4 regions of the Vibrio fortis genome follow, and region 1 is predicted to be linked to each of the others. Evidence: predicted binding sites of a transcription regulator. Region 1 holds the regulator's gene; each other region holds the start of a gene.
What was found. The regulator CRP, encoded in region 1, controls carbon source genes, mostly activating them, when cyclic AMP is high. The targets are predictions, from matches to a motif close to TGTGANNNNNNTCACA.

Region 1 (3,685 bases):
CATCGCGCCTGAAACTCTAGACAATCTGATCAAAGAGTTCGTGCTCAGAGAAGGCACCGACTACGGTGATGTTGAGATCTCATTGCAATCCAAAATCGACCAAGTGAAACAGCAATTGCAATCAGGGGAAGCGAGTATTGTTTTTTCTGAGCTGCATGAAACCGTCGATATCCAACTCACTAAACGCTTCTAGGCTGCCATAAAAAAATAGCCGTGTTATAGTGGAAAACGATTGCTAACAAGTAAGTTATTCTAACGACAAGGGTTGTCATGTCCGCTAAACATCCAATTATTGCGGTTACGGGTTCTTCAGGAGCCGGAACCACCACCACCTCAGAAGCTTTCCGAAAAATGTTCAACATGATGGACGTGAAGGCTGCTTGGGTTGAAGGCGATAGTTTCCACCGCTTTACTCGTCCAGAAATGGATGTCGAGATCCGTAAAGCTCGAGAGCAAGGCAAGCACATCAGTTACTTCGGCCCGCAAGCCAATGATTTTGGTGCGCTTGAAGAGTTCTTTCGTCAATATGGCAACGAAGGTACAGGGCAAGTTCGACGCTACCTGCACACCTTTGACGAAGCGGTGCCTTACAATCAAATGCCGGGTACCTTTACTCCGTGGCAAGAGATCCCTGAAAACTCGGATGTGATGTTTTACGAAGGCTTACATGGTGGTGTCGTCGATGGCGACGTCAACGTATCACAGCACGTTGACCTGCTGATTGGCATGGTACCCATCGTAAACCTAGAGTGGATTCAGAAGTTCGTCCGAGACACACGCGATCGTGGGCATTCCCGTGAAGCAGTAATGGACTCCATTGTTCGCTCTATGGATGATTACCTCAACTACATCACTCCACAGTTTTCGCGCACGCATATCAATTTTCAGCGAGTTCCGACTGTTGATACCTCTAACCCACTTAATGCAAAAGGCATCCCTAGCCTTGACGAAAGTTTTGTAGTTATTCGTTTGCGTGGTATCAAAAACGTCGATTTCCCGTATCTACTCGCTATGATTGATGGCTCATTTATGTCACGTCATAACACGCTTGTTGTGCCAGGTGGGAAAATGAGCTTTGCTATGGAGCTCATCGTAAGACCTATCTTACAACAGCTCATCGAAACGGGAAAAATTGGCTAACGGAATGGCATTCTGGTTGATTACTTTTCATACCGTGATCATGTGCACAATTTTGCGTAAAAAATCGTAGCTTGGTCACGATTAAAATCAAGAAATAGTGACTGAAAAAGGATACTATTCTTAACCGAAACACAAGATAGCTTGCAGCACAGAACAAGTGCTCTTATCCTAAGAAGTCAAATTCAGGCTTAGCTAAAATATGGAAAGCGGCAAGCATACCCTGCAGAGGAAGTGAGATATTATGGTTCTAGGTAAACCTCAAACCGATCCAACATTAGAGTGGTTCCTTTCACACTGTCATATTCATAAGTACCCTTCAAAGAGTACTCTGATTCACGCTGGTGAAAAGGCAGAGACCCTGTACTACATCGTTAAGGGTTCTGTGGCAGTTCTTATCAAAGACGAAGAAGGTAAGGAAATGATTCTTTCTTACCTAAACCAAGGCGACTTTATCGGCGAACTTGGTCTATTCGAAGAAGACCAAGAGCGTACTGCATGGGTTCGTGCAAAATCTCCTTGTGAAGTTGCAGAGATTTCTTTCAAGAAATTCCGTCAACTTATCCAAGTGAACCCAGACATCCTGATGCGCCTTTCTGCGCAAATGGCTAGCCGTCTTCAAGTAACCAGCCAAAAAGTTGGTGACTTAGCGTTCCTTGACGTTACTGGTCGTATCGCACAAACGCTACTAAACCTAGCGAAACAACCTGATGCGATGACTCACCCAGACGGCATGCAAATCAAGATCACTCGTCAAGAGATTGGTCAGATTGTTGGCTGTTCACGTGAGACTGTAGGTCGTATCTTGAAGATGCTAGAAGAGCAAAACCTAATTTCTGCTCACGGTAAAACTATTGTGGTTTACGGTACTCGTTAATCTCGATTGACCGAGCAAAAATTCAAAAGCCACCAAATGCAAATTTGGTGGCTTTTTCTTTATCTAGATACGAGATACGAGATACGAGATACGAGATACGAGATACGAATGAAACACATCAGGCTCTCGCCTTGTAAACATTCTCGAAGCGAAGCGTGCCCGAATCTTAGGGCAACGCCTGTGCTCGTATCTTTCTTTAACCGTTGGTGCTCTCGAAGATCTTATCCGCTGAAGCAGCAACAAATCCGGTATAAAGCTCGCCATTGGCCATTGGGTAGCGCTTAGCAAACTCATAGAAACCACCTGGAACCAACTCTACCCCTTCTGAGAACTCAACCTTAACTTTGTCAGCCATTGTTGATGATTGCTCTAGTAGAACCTCTGGAGAGCCTTTTACTTGGCCACCGACACTGTTGATTGTAAAGCCAGACGCACTCAGGTGATCATTCACAGCTTGTACTTCGGTGAACTCATTTAGCTGATTCACACTCACGGTAAAGTGGTTAGCACCGTAACCGTGCGCCGCCAACCAAGAAGCGTATTCGCTCTCTGTCGCCAGTTGTTTGTAATCTTGGAAATCCAAGTTCCATAAGCGACCACCGAATAGGAAATTTTGACCTTCTAGCTTGCTTGCATCTACCTGCGCTACCAACTTCGCAACAATCGCTTGTAGCTCAGGAGAACATTCTTCTACTTTCAATTCACTGATGAACACTTTTGGTTGGTTTGGATCTGGGTGTTCAAAGTGTTTAGCCACTAGCTTTTTGCTTTCAAACACGTAGTCACCACACGCTTTATAGCCAAGTGCCAAGAAGGGTTTAGCCAGCGTATCAATCCCCAAAGGTGCGACATTAAATGTACGCAGCGCGATGTGATCATTAATGAGGTCTTCCTCTTCTTTCAACAGCTGATGTACCTTCTCAGCGGATGGGCAGAGGCGTTCGATATAGTCATCCCACAGGGATTTGAACAGTAGATCGGGTGTCATGGTGACTCCTTGTCGGGTTCTAGCAAGCTAGAGGATTGGATTAGAAAATGAGAGGCTGCGACAAAAAGTCAGCAGCCATCAGCTTGTGACATACTTATTTATAATTATATCTCGCGGAGTCAGACGCCCTGCGAGTAATCCAAAAGGAGGCCAAACTTCCCTGCCTCCGATTGATGGTTTACGTTGTTAGTGATGATGAATGATTACAGTTCGATACCAGGACTAAATGTCGCTGGAAGCTGAGTCTCACCGCCTTCCATCGATGCCATTGGGTATGCACAGTAATCCGCTGCGTAGTAAGCGCTTGGACGTAGGTTACCTGAAGCACCTGGACCACCAAACGGTGCATCACCACTTGCTCCGGTCAGCTGACGGTTGCGGTTAACAATACCCGCGCGGATATGGTCAACAAAGTATTCCCACTCTGAATCATCTGTCGATACCAGTCCTGCAGACAAACCAAAGCGAGTATCGTTCGCCAGTTCAACGGCTTGCTCAAGTGACTGGTAACGAACTACTTGTAGCAATGGACCGAAGTACTCTTCATCTGGCAGCTCGGCAATGTTAGTTGCATCGATAATGCCTGGAGAAACAAACGCCGCTTCGCCCGCTTTTGCTTCCACTAGGCTTACACCACCTAAAGATTGCAGGTTTGCTTGTGCATCCAGAATGAACTTAGCCGC
Region 2 (3,685 bases), on a different replicon from region 1:
TCGCTAGAAGTCGGTAGATAACTGCCAATTTTGTAACCAATCGCATAGCCAACGACTGCTACCGTAACAAAAACCATTGCAGAGAAGACATAAGCAACACTCGCCATTACACCGCCCCCCCAAACCACGCTAAATACCAAGCCTAAATACGCTTCTTTAGGCCATTGCGTCACTGGAAAGTGGCTATCACCTGCCAATAAAAAAATCAGAGCCGATACTAATGAAGTTGCAACCAATAAGCCGACACATACTCTTGTTTTCATAATAAGCCTTTATTAAATAACGCGATAAAACAATACGTTGAAGGTTTACGCACGTGAGAAGTATATACGAGATAGGGTCACCTCACTATTCCCCTTACGAGCGATACTGATCGATTAATACAGGCAGCCAAAAAATAAAAAAACGGGCACTTAAGTCAAAGCCTAAGTGCCCGTCAATAGAGTTACATTGTTCTATTCCACTACTCTTATCATCGCCACAAGGGGGTTATGTAAGAGAAGGGAAGTAACCGCGGATTACAACAAGATGAAGATACCCGCTAAACACGCACTCATCAGATTCGCCAATGTCCCGGCAGCAACTGCTTTAAGCCCAAGGTTTGCAACGTCAGCACGACGCTCAGGCGCAATAACACCGATAGAACCTAACTGAATCGCAATAGAACCGATGTTCGCAAAACCACACAACGCAAATGTGATGATCACTTGGCTGTGTTCAGACAGTAGCGCTTTGTTTTCTACGAAGTCGATGAAAGCAACAAACTCGTTCATGATGATCTTCTGACCAATGTACGAACCAGCCATGAGTACTTCATCACTTGGAATACCAATCACCCAAGCCAGTGGAGAGAACAAGTAACCAAATACAGCTTGCAGTGTGATACCAGTAAAACCAAAGGTTTCACCTAGGCTCTCAAGGCCAGTGTTCACCATTGCGATAACACTTACGAAGGCAATCAGCATGGTACCTACCGCAACTGCGACTTTCATACCATTCATCGCACCACTTGCTAGCGCATCAATTACGTTACTTTGATCAGCTTTGTCTAATTCAATATTGTCGTAATCACTCGGCGTGTCTAACTCTGGAACAATGATCTTAGCCATTAGAAGGCTGCCCGGTGCCGCCATAAAGCTCGCTGCGATAAGGTACTTAAGCTCAACACCAAGACCAGCGTAACCACCCAGTACACTGCCCGCTACCGATGCCATACCACCAGCCATCACTGCAAACAGTTCTGAACGAGTCATTGATTTTAAGAAAGGTCGAATAAGAAGTGGCGACTCGCCTTGAGAAAGGAAGATATTACCGGTTGCAACCAGAGACTCTGCCTTGCTGGTACCCAACAACTTTTGAACGGCACCACCTAAAACTTGAATCACTTTCTGCATCACACCGAGATAATACAGTGCAGAAATAAGCGCGCTAAAGAAGATGATGATTGGAAGTACACGCACTGCGAAGATAAACCCTTCGGTAGCAAGACCACCAAAAAGGAATGAAATACCCGCATCCGCAAAGCCAAGTAGGCTAGAAACACCACTACTTAAGCTCGTAAGCGCCATTTGTCCCCAAGGGAAGTACAACACTAGAGCAGCAAAACTAATTTGAAGCAAGAAGGCACGAATTACCGTTTTCCAGTTGATCGCCGAACGGCTCTCAGATAGCAGGTACGCGCAAGCAATTAGTGCAAAAACACCAACAAAACCAAATAAAATATTCATAAAATTGTCCTAGAAATCCTTAAAGAGTGAACATGAGCCAAGCGAATGACATCAAAGGAAAAGGACAGAGAATCGCGGGCAATACGCTACGCGAAGAGGGTGTTAACAACGTTAACGAATGTAACAACGAATTGTTCATGTAAGATCACCTTATACAAGCAGTGGAACGCAGCTGGTCCGGTCCGTGGGGTCATTCACATATCCATGTGACGGCTTGTATTGGCTAAGCACCGGCTTAAAACCGGAAGAGAAGTATAAACAACTTAATGAGACTTTCATCACATTTTTAAACGCAAACGATCGCGCGGTTAAAGAAGCATCAATTCGCCAGAGTTCGGTAAGATTTATTAAAAAACTGCATTAAAAAAAGCGACAATTTTCACTGTCGCTTTTCACAAAAATGTAATTTACGGCACGTAGGTCCAACGAATCAAAACAATCCCTATCACTATTATTAGATAGCAAAGCGTGACTTTATAGCGCCCTTGTTGTGATTTTACGCGATTTGTTCCAACTTTCATGTTCCATCATTTAACCAGTTTGGCCCATTATTTAACTACCTGAAAGTCATATCGACCATCATTCTCAGCTCGCTCTTCGAATAACAACACATCGTCATGAAACGTTAGTGCGATGAGTTGATCACTATATTCATACAGATAAGAGACCGAATACTCCTTGTTGAGCATTTGTTTCGGCTCCCCCAACAACATAATCACTTCTTGTCGGGTTGTTTTGTTTTCCACAAGCTGTTCGAGTTTTGTGTAATCTGCATTCGTTGGGCGCTCGACTAATTGACGTATTTCGTCTGAGAATGAAACCCAGACTGCCCCCATCAATAAGGCCAACAACACAAGCAATGTTTTATTCAACACAACACCTCTCCTAAACTGAATGGCAAAGATTACCACTAAAGAGTAGTAATGGCTGTAAGCCGCTGTAAGAAGAAACTTTTGTATGTAAGGTGCTGGAGAAACATCATCACACTAGATTAATATTCAATTGCAGGAACCTGGGCGTCACTGCATTTGTCCGTCGATAATTCAAAGCAGTATTGAGCGTGCTTCTTTAAACAGGCGAACACTTCCGCATCGAGTTTATGGTTATTAACATGTTCATCCAATATCGATAGTGCTTGTTCAAGGCTCATTCCAGCACGATAAGGTCGCGACTGCGTCAATGCTTGAAACACATCAACGACCGCAACAATCCTGCTTGGCTTATCCAATTGCTCGGCTGTTTTGCCCATTGGGTAACCTGAGCCATCAAGACGCTCATGATGGTTAGAAGCCCATTCGCAAATTTGCGGAGAACTAAACAGCTCATGCAGCGCAAAACGTGAGTCAGTAGCGTGGCGCTTTATACAACAATACTCTTCATCGGTCAGTGCGCCCGGTTTGTGCAAGATCTCTCTTGGTGTTTGCAGCTTTCCAATATCATGTACTAACCCAGCAAGATAGAGCTTTCTCTGCGTGGTATAGGAATAACCTAGCTGCTTGCCTAGGTATTCTGAGAGCTGCCCTACTTTCAAAGAGTGCTTAAACGTAAAAGAGCTTTTCGCATCCACCACGTTCGCGATGAACTCTGCAAAAGCGACGGTTTCATCTAGCGACATTTGTTGAGAAAAGAAAGGAACTGGCTTAAACCTATCACTCATGATCTGAATGTATGAGATGTCCATAGAGAACCAAAAATCGTCAGTATCCACCAACTCGCACATATGCTGAACAAGATTACTTTCAAACAACAGATCAGCCTGCTCTGTTAAGCGTTCAATAATATAGGTTTTGCCAGCAGGGGTGAGATTACCAAAGCGATCAGCAGACGCCACACCGCATAGGTAATCAACTCGGTCAGCGAGCATCACAACTGCGGCCAACTCTTTCTCTAGTTGGCTAATCGGTACATCTTTCAGTTCATTCCACGGGGTATGGTGATACAACACCGGTTTAGCAAAA
Region 3 (3,685 bases), 180 kb from region 1:
CAGCCATACCTACGAAACCGCCTTCTAGGTGTACTTCAGCTTCTACAGTTGGGTTACCACGTGAATCGATGATTTCACGACCTAGAACTTTAACGATCTTAGACATTGAATGTTTCCTTCTCGTTGAATATATAATGTCAAATTAAAGGCAGCAGCACTGCAAACGCTACTGCCGGTATTCCTTACTTCTCTAATTCGTCACGCTGGTTTTGACCAGCCGCTTTAACGAAGCCTTCGAACAATGGGTGACCATCGCGAGGCGTAGAAGTGAACTCTGGGTGGAACTGAGCTGCAACAAACCATGGGTGGTTTGGAATCTCGATAACTTCAACCAGTTTCTTGTCCGCAGACAGACCCGATACTTTTAGGCCCGCTTTTTCGATTTGTGGACGAAGATTGTTGTTCACTTCGTAACGGTGACGGTGACGTTCATGGATCGTCGCGCTACCGTATAGTTCACGAGCTTTTGTCCCTTTCTCTAGGTGACACAGCTGTGAACCTAGACGCATAGTACCACCTAGGTCAGATTTTTCAGTACGTTCTTCAACTTTACCTTCACCATCTACCCATTCAGTAATTAGACCAACTACTGGGTACTTCGTGTCTTTGCTAAATTCTGAAGAGTGTGCACCTTCCATGCCCGCAACGTTACGTGCGTACTCGATAAGTGCCACTTGCATACCAAGACAGATACCTAGGTAAGGTACTTTGTTTTCACGAGCGTATTGCGCTGCGAAAATCTTACCTTCAACACCACGGTCACCGAAGCCACCTGGTACTAGGATTGCGTCAAGGCCTTGAAGTGCTTCTTCGCCTTTCGCTTCTACTTCTTGAGAGTCAACGTACTTGATCTTAACGCTCAGACGGTTCTTCAGACCCGCGTGCTTAAGTGCTTCGTTCACTGACTTGTATGCATCTGGTAATTCAATGTATTTACCAACCATACCGATGGTTACTTCACCAGTTGGGTTCGCTTCTTCATAAATTACCTGTTCCCATTCTGATAGGTCAGCTTCTGGAGCGTTGATACCAAAACGAGTACACACTAGGTCATCAAGACCTTGTGATTTAATTAGTTGAGGGATCTTGTAGATTGAATCTACGTCCTTCATTGAGATTACCGCTTTTTCTTGTACGTTACAGAAAAGTGCAATCTTCTTACGCTCGTTCGCAGGGATCATGCGATCAGAACGACAAACTAGGATATCTGGCTGGATACCGATAGACAGTAGCTCTTTAACAGAGTGCTGAGTCGGCTTAGTTTTCACTTCACCAGCTGCCGCTAGGTAAGGAACTAGTGTTAGGTGCATGAACATTGCACGCTCACGGCCTAGCTCTACTGCTAGCTGACGAATCGCTTCCATGAATGGTAGAGACTCGATATCACCAACCGTACCACCAACTTCAACGATCGCAACATCGTGACCTTCAGCGCCAGCGATTACACGGTCTTTGATAGAGTTAGTGATGTGAGGGATTACTTGGATAGTTGCACCTAGGTAATCACCGCGACGCTCTTTCGCTAGAACGTCTGAGTAAACACGACCCGCTGTGAAGTTGTTACGCTTAGTCATCTTGGTGCGAATGAATCGCTCATAGTGACCAAGGTCAAGGTCAGTTTCAGCGCCATCTTCCGTAACGAACACCTCACCGTGTTGAGTTGGGCTCATAGTGCCCGGATCAACGTTGATGTAAGGGTCAAGCTTCATCATAGTCACTTTAAGACCACGAGCTTCTAAAATAGCTGCAAGCGATGCCGCTGCAATACCTTTACCTAGAGAGGATACAACCCCGCCAGTAACAAAAATGTAATTTGTCGTCATGTTTAACCTGAAATTGGTTGAATGAGGGAAAATGGATTTCTTCTGGACGGGATGAAAATATACCAGAAGCCCCTTATCGCCACAACGTGAAATCTATCACACTGCTATTTTTTATTTTTTGCTTCAAATCAAATCAGCACAAAAGCTTTGTTCAACTTTTCTCCGCCAACTTGACTTCATCCCACATAGAATCGAGCTCAGAGAGCGAAAAATCGTTCAAAGTTTTACCTTTTTGACGAACTTTTCCTTCCACTCCTTTAAAGCGACGCTCAAATTTTACGTTTGCTTTACTCAATGCCGATTCTGGATTTTTCCCTAGATGCCTCACTAGATTCACAGTCGCGAACAGTAAATCACCCAATTCTTCCTCTACCAAATCCTCATTTGGCGTAATTTGTAGTGCCTCTTCCAGCACTTCATCAACCTCTTCTCGGACCTTATCGACAACCGGGCCGATCGAGTCCCAATCAAAGCCATATTTGGCTACCTGTTTTTGCACCTTTGTAGCACGCAAAAGTGCAGGTAGAGATTTTGGTATTGAGTCTAGAATACTTTCCTGAGTTTTGCCTGCTTGAGCTTTTTCTTTGGCTTTTTCCGCTTCCCAATTGGCATTGATTGCTTCTTCATCATCAAACTCAACATCAGAGAAAACATGAGGATGACGACGAGTGAGCTTTTCATTCACACCATCAACCACATCGGCAAACTCAAACAGCCCTTGCTCTTTCGCGAGTTGACTGTAAAAAATCACTTGAAACAGTAGATCGCCTAATTCCTCTTGCAGATTCGACCAGTCTTTGTTGTGAATCGCATCCACCACCTCATAGGTCTCTTCGATAGTATGCGGGACGATTGTTTCAAAATTTTGTTTCAGATCCCAAGGGCAGCCACCTTCTGGATCGCGCAGCTTTGCCATTATTTGTTCTAGTTGTTCAATCGGGTGGCTCATGGTGCTTTCCTATTATTCTGTTTGATTGTTTTAATCTAATGCTTTTCTTAAAACTAAAAAAGGTGAGCAGTTAAAACCACTCACCTTTGTCTTTATCTGTCATCCCCAAGAGTGAAGAATGAGCGAGTTGGGGATCTCAAACCGCATAGCGAGATTCCCTATCACGTTCGTCCCTCACTGTAGGGAATGACGAGGATGATACCAAATATCACCCCAACCTCTTGACGCTCATGACATCTTTAATCTGCTCAACGCGGCTTGTTACGCGGCTGAGAATTTCAATGTTGGTCACCTCTAAGTCAAAGTCCATCACTGACAGCTGACGCTTGTAGTCGGTGCGACTCTTCATAGTCGTAACACTTATCTTCTCATTCGCGAACAGCGATGTGATGTCTTTTAATAGACCACTGCGCTCTAGCGCTTCAACACGCAGCGTTAGGATGTAAGAGCCGACGAAACCATTACCCCAAACCGTATCAATAATACGCTCTGGCGCGTGGATTCTTAGCTCGCTCAACTGTTCACAGTCGCTACGGTGAACCGAAATACCACGACCTTGAGTGATGTAACCCTTGATGCTGTCACCTGGAATTGGCTGACAACAGCGAGCAAGGTGCGTCATTAGGTTATCGACACCTTCCACCACTACCGCGTCTTTCTTAGGGCGGCTCTGCTGAGCTGGCTTGTTCTCTGACTCAAGCAGCTTCTCTAGCGCTTTTTGATCTTCCTCTTCCGCCGTTGGTTTATTCACCAAAGCGTTGATGTGGTTGATCACTTGGTTGATACGCAGGTCACCGCTACCGATACCGGCATACAACTCATCTGGCGTATTCACATTGAAACGCTTCAGGGCATATTGGTCTGCATCTTTGAGCGTTGCGCCAATTTTATGCAGCTCACTCTCTAGAATATC
Region 4 (3,685 bases), 330 kb from region 1:
AACTTTGCGCCAGAACTGTTCCGTCGTATTCGTCTGCGCGATCCACTAAAACAGAAGCAACTACTTAAAGGTCTTGTTCAACTTTCTGAAGAGGGCGCGGTACAAGTATTCCGTCCACTACAGAACAACGATCTAATCGTAGGTGCGGTTGGTGTGCTTCAGTTTGATGTGGTTGTGGCTCGACTAAAAGCGGAATACAACGTTGAAGCGATCTACGAGAGCGTAAACGTTGCAACAGCACGTTGGGTTGAGTGTGGTGATGCGAAGAAATTCGAAGAGTTTAAGCGTAAGAACCAGACTAACCTAGCGTTGGATGGTGGCGATAACCTAACGTACATCGCACCAACTATGGTGAACTTGAACCTAGCATCAGAGCGTTTCCCTGATGTAGAGTTCCGTGCTACTCGCGAGCACTAATCTTATTGATGATGGTGCCAACCCGTTGAGGTGGCGCTAGTCGAAGTGCTTAAAAACGTCTATTGTTCTGCAATAGGCGTTTTTTTATGTTTGCCGAAAGGAGAATGAATGTTTCAAGTCATTAAAAGATGGATAAAGCTGTACGATAAGTGGTGCAAAGAGTTAGGGCTTACGCCAGAAAACAAGCGCAGTTGCACCCCTTATCGTAGTGACCCTCAACCTGAACCGAAAGACAAGCAGTAATGCCGATACCGCTATTTGATACCCATTGCCACCTAGACTTCGATGTCTTTGCTAAAGGTGCTCAAGATTATCTCATCACTGCGCAAGAGCAGGGTGTGGAGAAGGTTGTTGTCCCGTCGATTGGTCAAACTAATTGGGAAAAGCTCGAACAACTGAGTTCGGAACACGCTAATCTTTATTATGCCTTGGGCTTCCACCCTTACTTTCTAGCAACAGCGAATGAGAACGAATTTGCTCAACTTGAACAGCACTTAAGTGGCACTTCTGAGCAGTGTGTTGCGATAGGGGAGTGTGGCTTGGACTTCTTTGTGGATGTGGATATCGATAAGCAAGAGCGTTTTTTTATCCATCAGATTGAGCTCGCCACGGCTTTTAAATTGCCTCTTATTATCCATGAGCGGAAGTCACACAACCGTCTTATTCAGCTTATTAAGCAGCAAAAATTCACCAACGGTGGTGTCATTCATGGTTTTTCGGGCAGCGAACAGCAGGCTTTAGAGTGGATTCGCTTAGGATTCTATATTGGTGTCGGTGGCACGATAACTTACCCAAGAGCACAGAAAACGCGCACAACAGTCTCGCGTTTACCTCTTGAATGGGTCGTTTTAGAGACAGATGCACCGGATATGCCGATCAGTGGTAAGCAAGGAAACATTAATCATTCCAAATATTTAGTTACGATATTAAATGAATTAGTTTCGCTCAGGAAAGAGACAAAGCAATCGATTGCAACTCAAATATGGCAAAATAGCCATCAGCTATTCGGTATATGTGAATAAAATCTAAAGTTTTTGTTTATCGTTTGCGTGTTTTACAGTTGTATCGTGACTTGGCTCACAGATGTAAATGAATGATACATGAATCTTATATCAAAGTGTGAGGACGGCATTACTTTATTAGTGGTCGCATGAGTATAATTGCCTCCGCTTTATAGCCCCATTTTGTAACACGCCAATAAATAACTAATAAGGAAGTCATAAACTATGAGCCTGTTTATGAGCCTAGTCGGTATGGTTGTACTGATTGCAATCGCAGTACTACTATCTGACAACCGCAAAGCTATTAACTTTAGAACGGTGGGTGGCGCATTCGCTATCCAATTCGCACTTGGTGCATTCGTACTTTACATCCCTTGGGGTCGTGATCTTCTTGCAGGTTTCTCTGCAGGTGTAGCAAACGTGATCGACTACGGTAAAGACGGTACTGGTTTCCTATTCGGCAGCCTAGTTAACTTCTCAGTTGACGGTATCGGTTTCATCTTTGCATTCCAAGTACTACCAACTCTAATCTTCTTCTCTGCACTTATCTCTGTACTTTACTACATTGGTGTAATGCAATGGGTTATCAAGATTCTTGGTGGTGGCCTACAGAAAGCTCTTGGCACATCTCGTGCGGAGTCTATGTCTGCTGCAGCAAACATCTTCGTTGGTCAAACTGAAGCTCCTCTAGTTGTACGTCCTTTCGTACCTAAAATGACTCAGTCTGAACTATTCGCTGTAATGTGTGGTGGTCTAGCTTCTGTCGCTGGTGGTGTACTAGCGGGTTACGCTTCTATGGGTGTACCTCTAGAGTACCTAGTTGCTGCATCATTCATGGCGGCACCAGGTGGTCTACTATTCGCTAAGATCATCAAACCAGAAACTGACACTCCAGATGACAACATCGCTGACGAAATGGACGGCGGCGACGACAAACCAGCTAACGTTATCGACGCAGCTGCTGGTGGTGCATCTGTTGGTCTTCAACTTGCTCTAAACGTTGGTGCAATGCTACTAGCGTTCATCGGTCTAATCGCTCTAATCAACGGTATCCTAGGTGGCGTTGGCGGTTGGTTCGGTATGGAGAACCTAACTCTTGAACTACTTCTTGGTTGGATCTTCGCTCCTCTAGCATTCATCATTGGTGTGCCATGGGAAGAAGCAACTATCGCTGGTTCTTTCATTGGTCAGAAGACAGTTGTTAACGAATTCGTTGCATACCTAAACTTCGTACCATACGTTGGTGAGAACGCTCAAATCGTTGAAGCGACTGGCCAAGTAATGTCTGTTAAGACTCAAGCAATTATCTCGTTCGCTCTATGTGGTTTCGCAAACCTTTCTTCTATCGCGATTCTACTAGGTGGTCTAGGTGGTCTAGCTCCAAACCGTCGTCACGACATCGCTCGTATGGGTGTTAAAGCGGTTATTGCTGGTACTCTATCTAACCTGATGGCAGCGACAATTGCTGGCTTCTTCCTATCTTTCTAATTAAGTAGATTAGATTATATAGACGCCACTTTAATATCGCCCCGTAGCAAGAAATTGCTGCGGGGCTTTTTTGTTTTCAGGGACTCGAATATTGGATTTGAGGCAACAAACGTTGATACACAGGATGTGTTGTTAACAACGATTGCTGACATCAATAGTTGGGAAACTGATTTATTTTGAGATACAAACCGTTTGCGTTCTAAGGAGCACTACAAATTATCGAAGGATACCTATAATGTATAAGCTATAGGGATAGGATTTCTCTTTTTGGCAAGAAAATGACCGCTTGTTTGATAGCAACCGTGATTCTTCTGGGATTAAGCCAAACTTAGCGATACGCTATAGATGTTAGACACAACAAGGTAGATTTGTTGTGCCATAGACCAAACTGGTACTGTGCGGTGACAAGGATAGCAATTGATGGCGTAAGGCCAACAAGTCTTCAGGGAACCAAGTCCGTTCATTGGTGACTACAGAGCATTACTAAAATATCCATCTATACTGGATGGAGGGCGAAGTAGTTAACTATTTGAATATATTGATCGGAGATAGAAATGAGCGATTTAAAAGCAGCAGCTCTACGTGCACTTAAACTTATGGACCTAACTACGCTAAATGACGACGACACAACTGAAAAAGTTGTAGCGCTTTGTCACGACGCGAAGACTGCAGTGGGCAACACAGCTGCAATCTGTATTTACCCTCGCTTTATCCCAGCAGCTAAGAAGGCACTGCGTGAGCAAGGTACTCCAGAAGTACGTATTGCGACTGTAACTAAC

Region 2: OCV50_RS21860 (NupC/NupG family nucleoside CNT transporter) is a predicted target of CRP. The motif match lies at 1,995-2,010, and genes of this name have one in related genera.
Region 3: OCV50_RS12065 (CTP synthase) is a predicted target of CRP. The motif match lies at 1,909-1,924, and genes of this name have one in related genera.
Region 4: OCV50_RS11400 (NupC/NupG family nucleoside CNT transporter) is a predicted target of CRP. The motif match lies at 1,484-1,499, and genes of this name have one in related genera.

The regions. Positions count from the first base shown of each region.
Region 1 covers NZ_AP025487.1:2,948,419-2,952,103, forward strand. Annotated here, with positions in the region: gene OCV50_RS13130 (YheU family protein) at 1-193, shown strand, start outside; gene OCV50_RS13135 (phosphoribulokinase) at 271-1,140, shown strand; gene crp (cAMP-activated global transcriptional regulator CRP) at 1,382-2,014, shown strand; gene OCV50_RS13145 (DUF1338 domain-containing protein) at 2,211-3,002, opposite strand; gene astD (succinylglutamate-semialdehyde dehydrogenase) at 3,206-3,685, opposite strand, start outside.
Region 2 covers NZ_AP025488.1:1,671,569-1,675,253, forward strand. Annotated here, with positions in the region: gene OCV50_RS21855 (hypothetical protein) at 1-263, opposite strand, end outside; gene OCV50_RS21860 (NupC/NupG family nucleoside CNT transporter) at 519-1,727, opposite strand; gene OCV50_RS21865 (hypothetical protein) at 2,276-2,602, opposite strand; gene OCV50_RS21870 (HD-GYP domain-containing protein) at 2,719-3,685, opposite strand, start outside.
Region 3 covers NZ_AP025487.1:2,766,358-2,770,042, forward strand. Annotated here, with positions in the region: gene eno (phosphopyruvate hydratase) at 1-106, opposite strand, end outside; gene OCV50_RS12065 (CTP synthase) at 183-1,823, opposite strand; gene mazG (nucleoside triphosphate pyrophosphohydrolase) at 1,975-2,772, opposite strand; gene relA (GTP diphosphokinase) at 2,981-3,685, opposite strand, start outside.
Region 4 covers NZ_AP025487.1:2,615,289-2,618,973, reverse strand. Annotated here, with positions in the region: gene prfC (peptide chain release factor 3) at 1-417, shown strand, start outside; gene OCV50_RS11410 (DUF5363 domain-containing protein) at 526-660, shown strand; gene OCV50_RS11405 (TatD family hydrolase) at 660-1,439, shown strand; gene OCV50_RS11400 (NupC/NupG family nucleoside CNT transporter) at 1,644-2,906, shown strand; gene deoC (deoxyribose-phosphate aldolase) at 3,461-3,685, shown strand, end outside.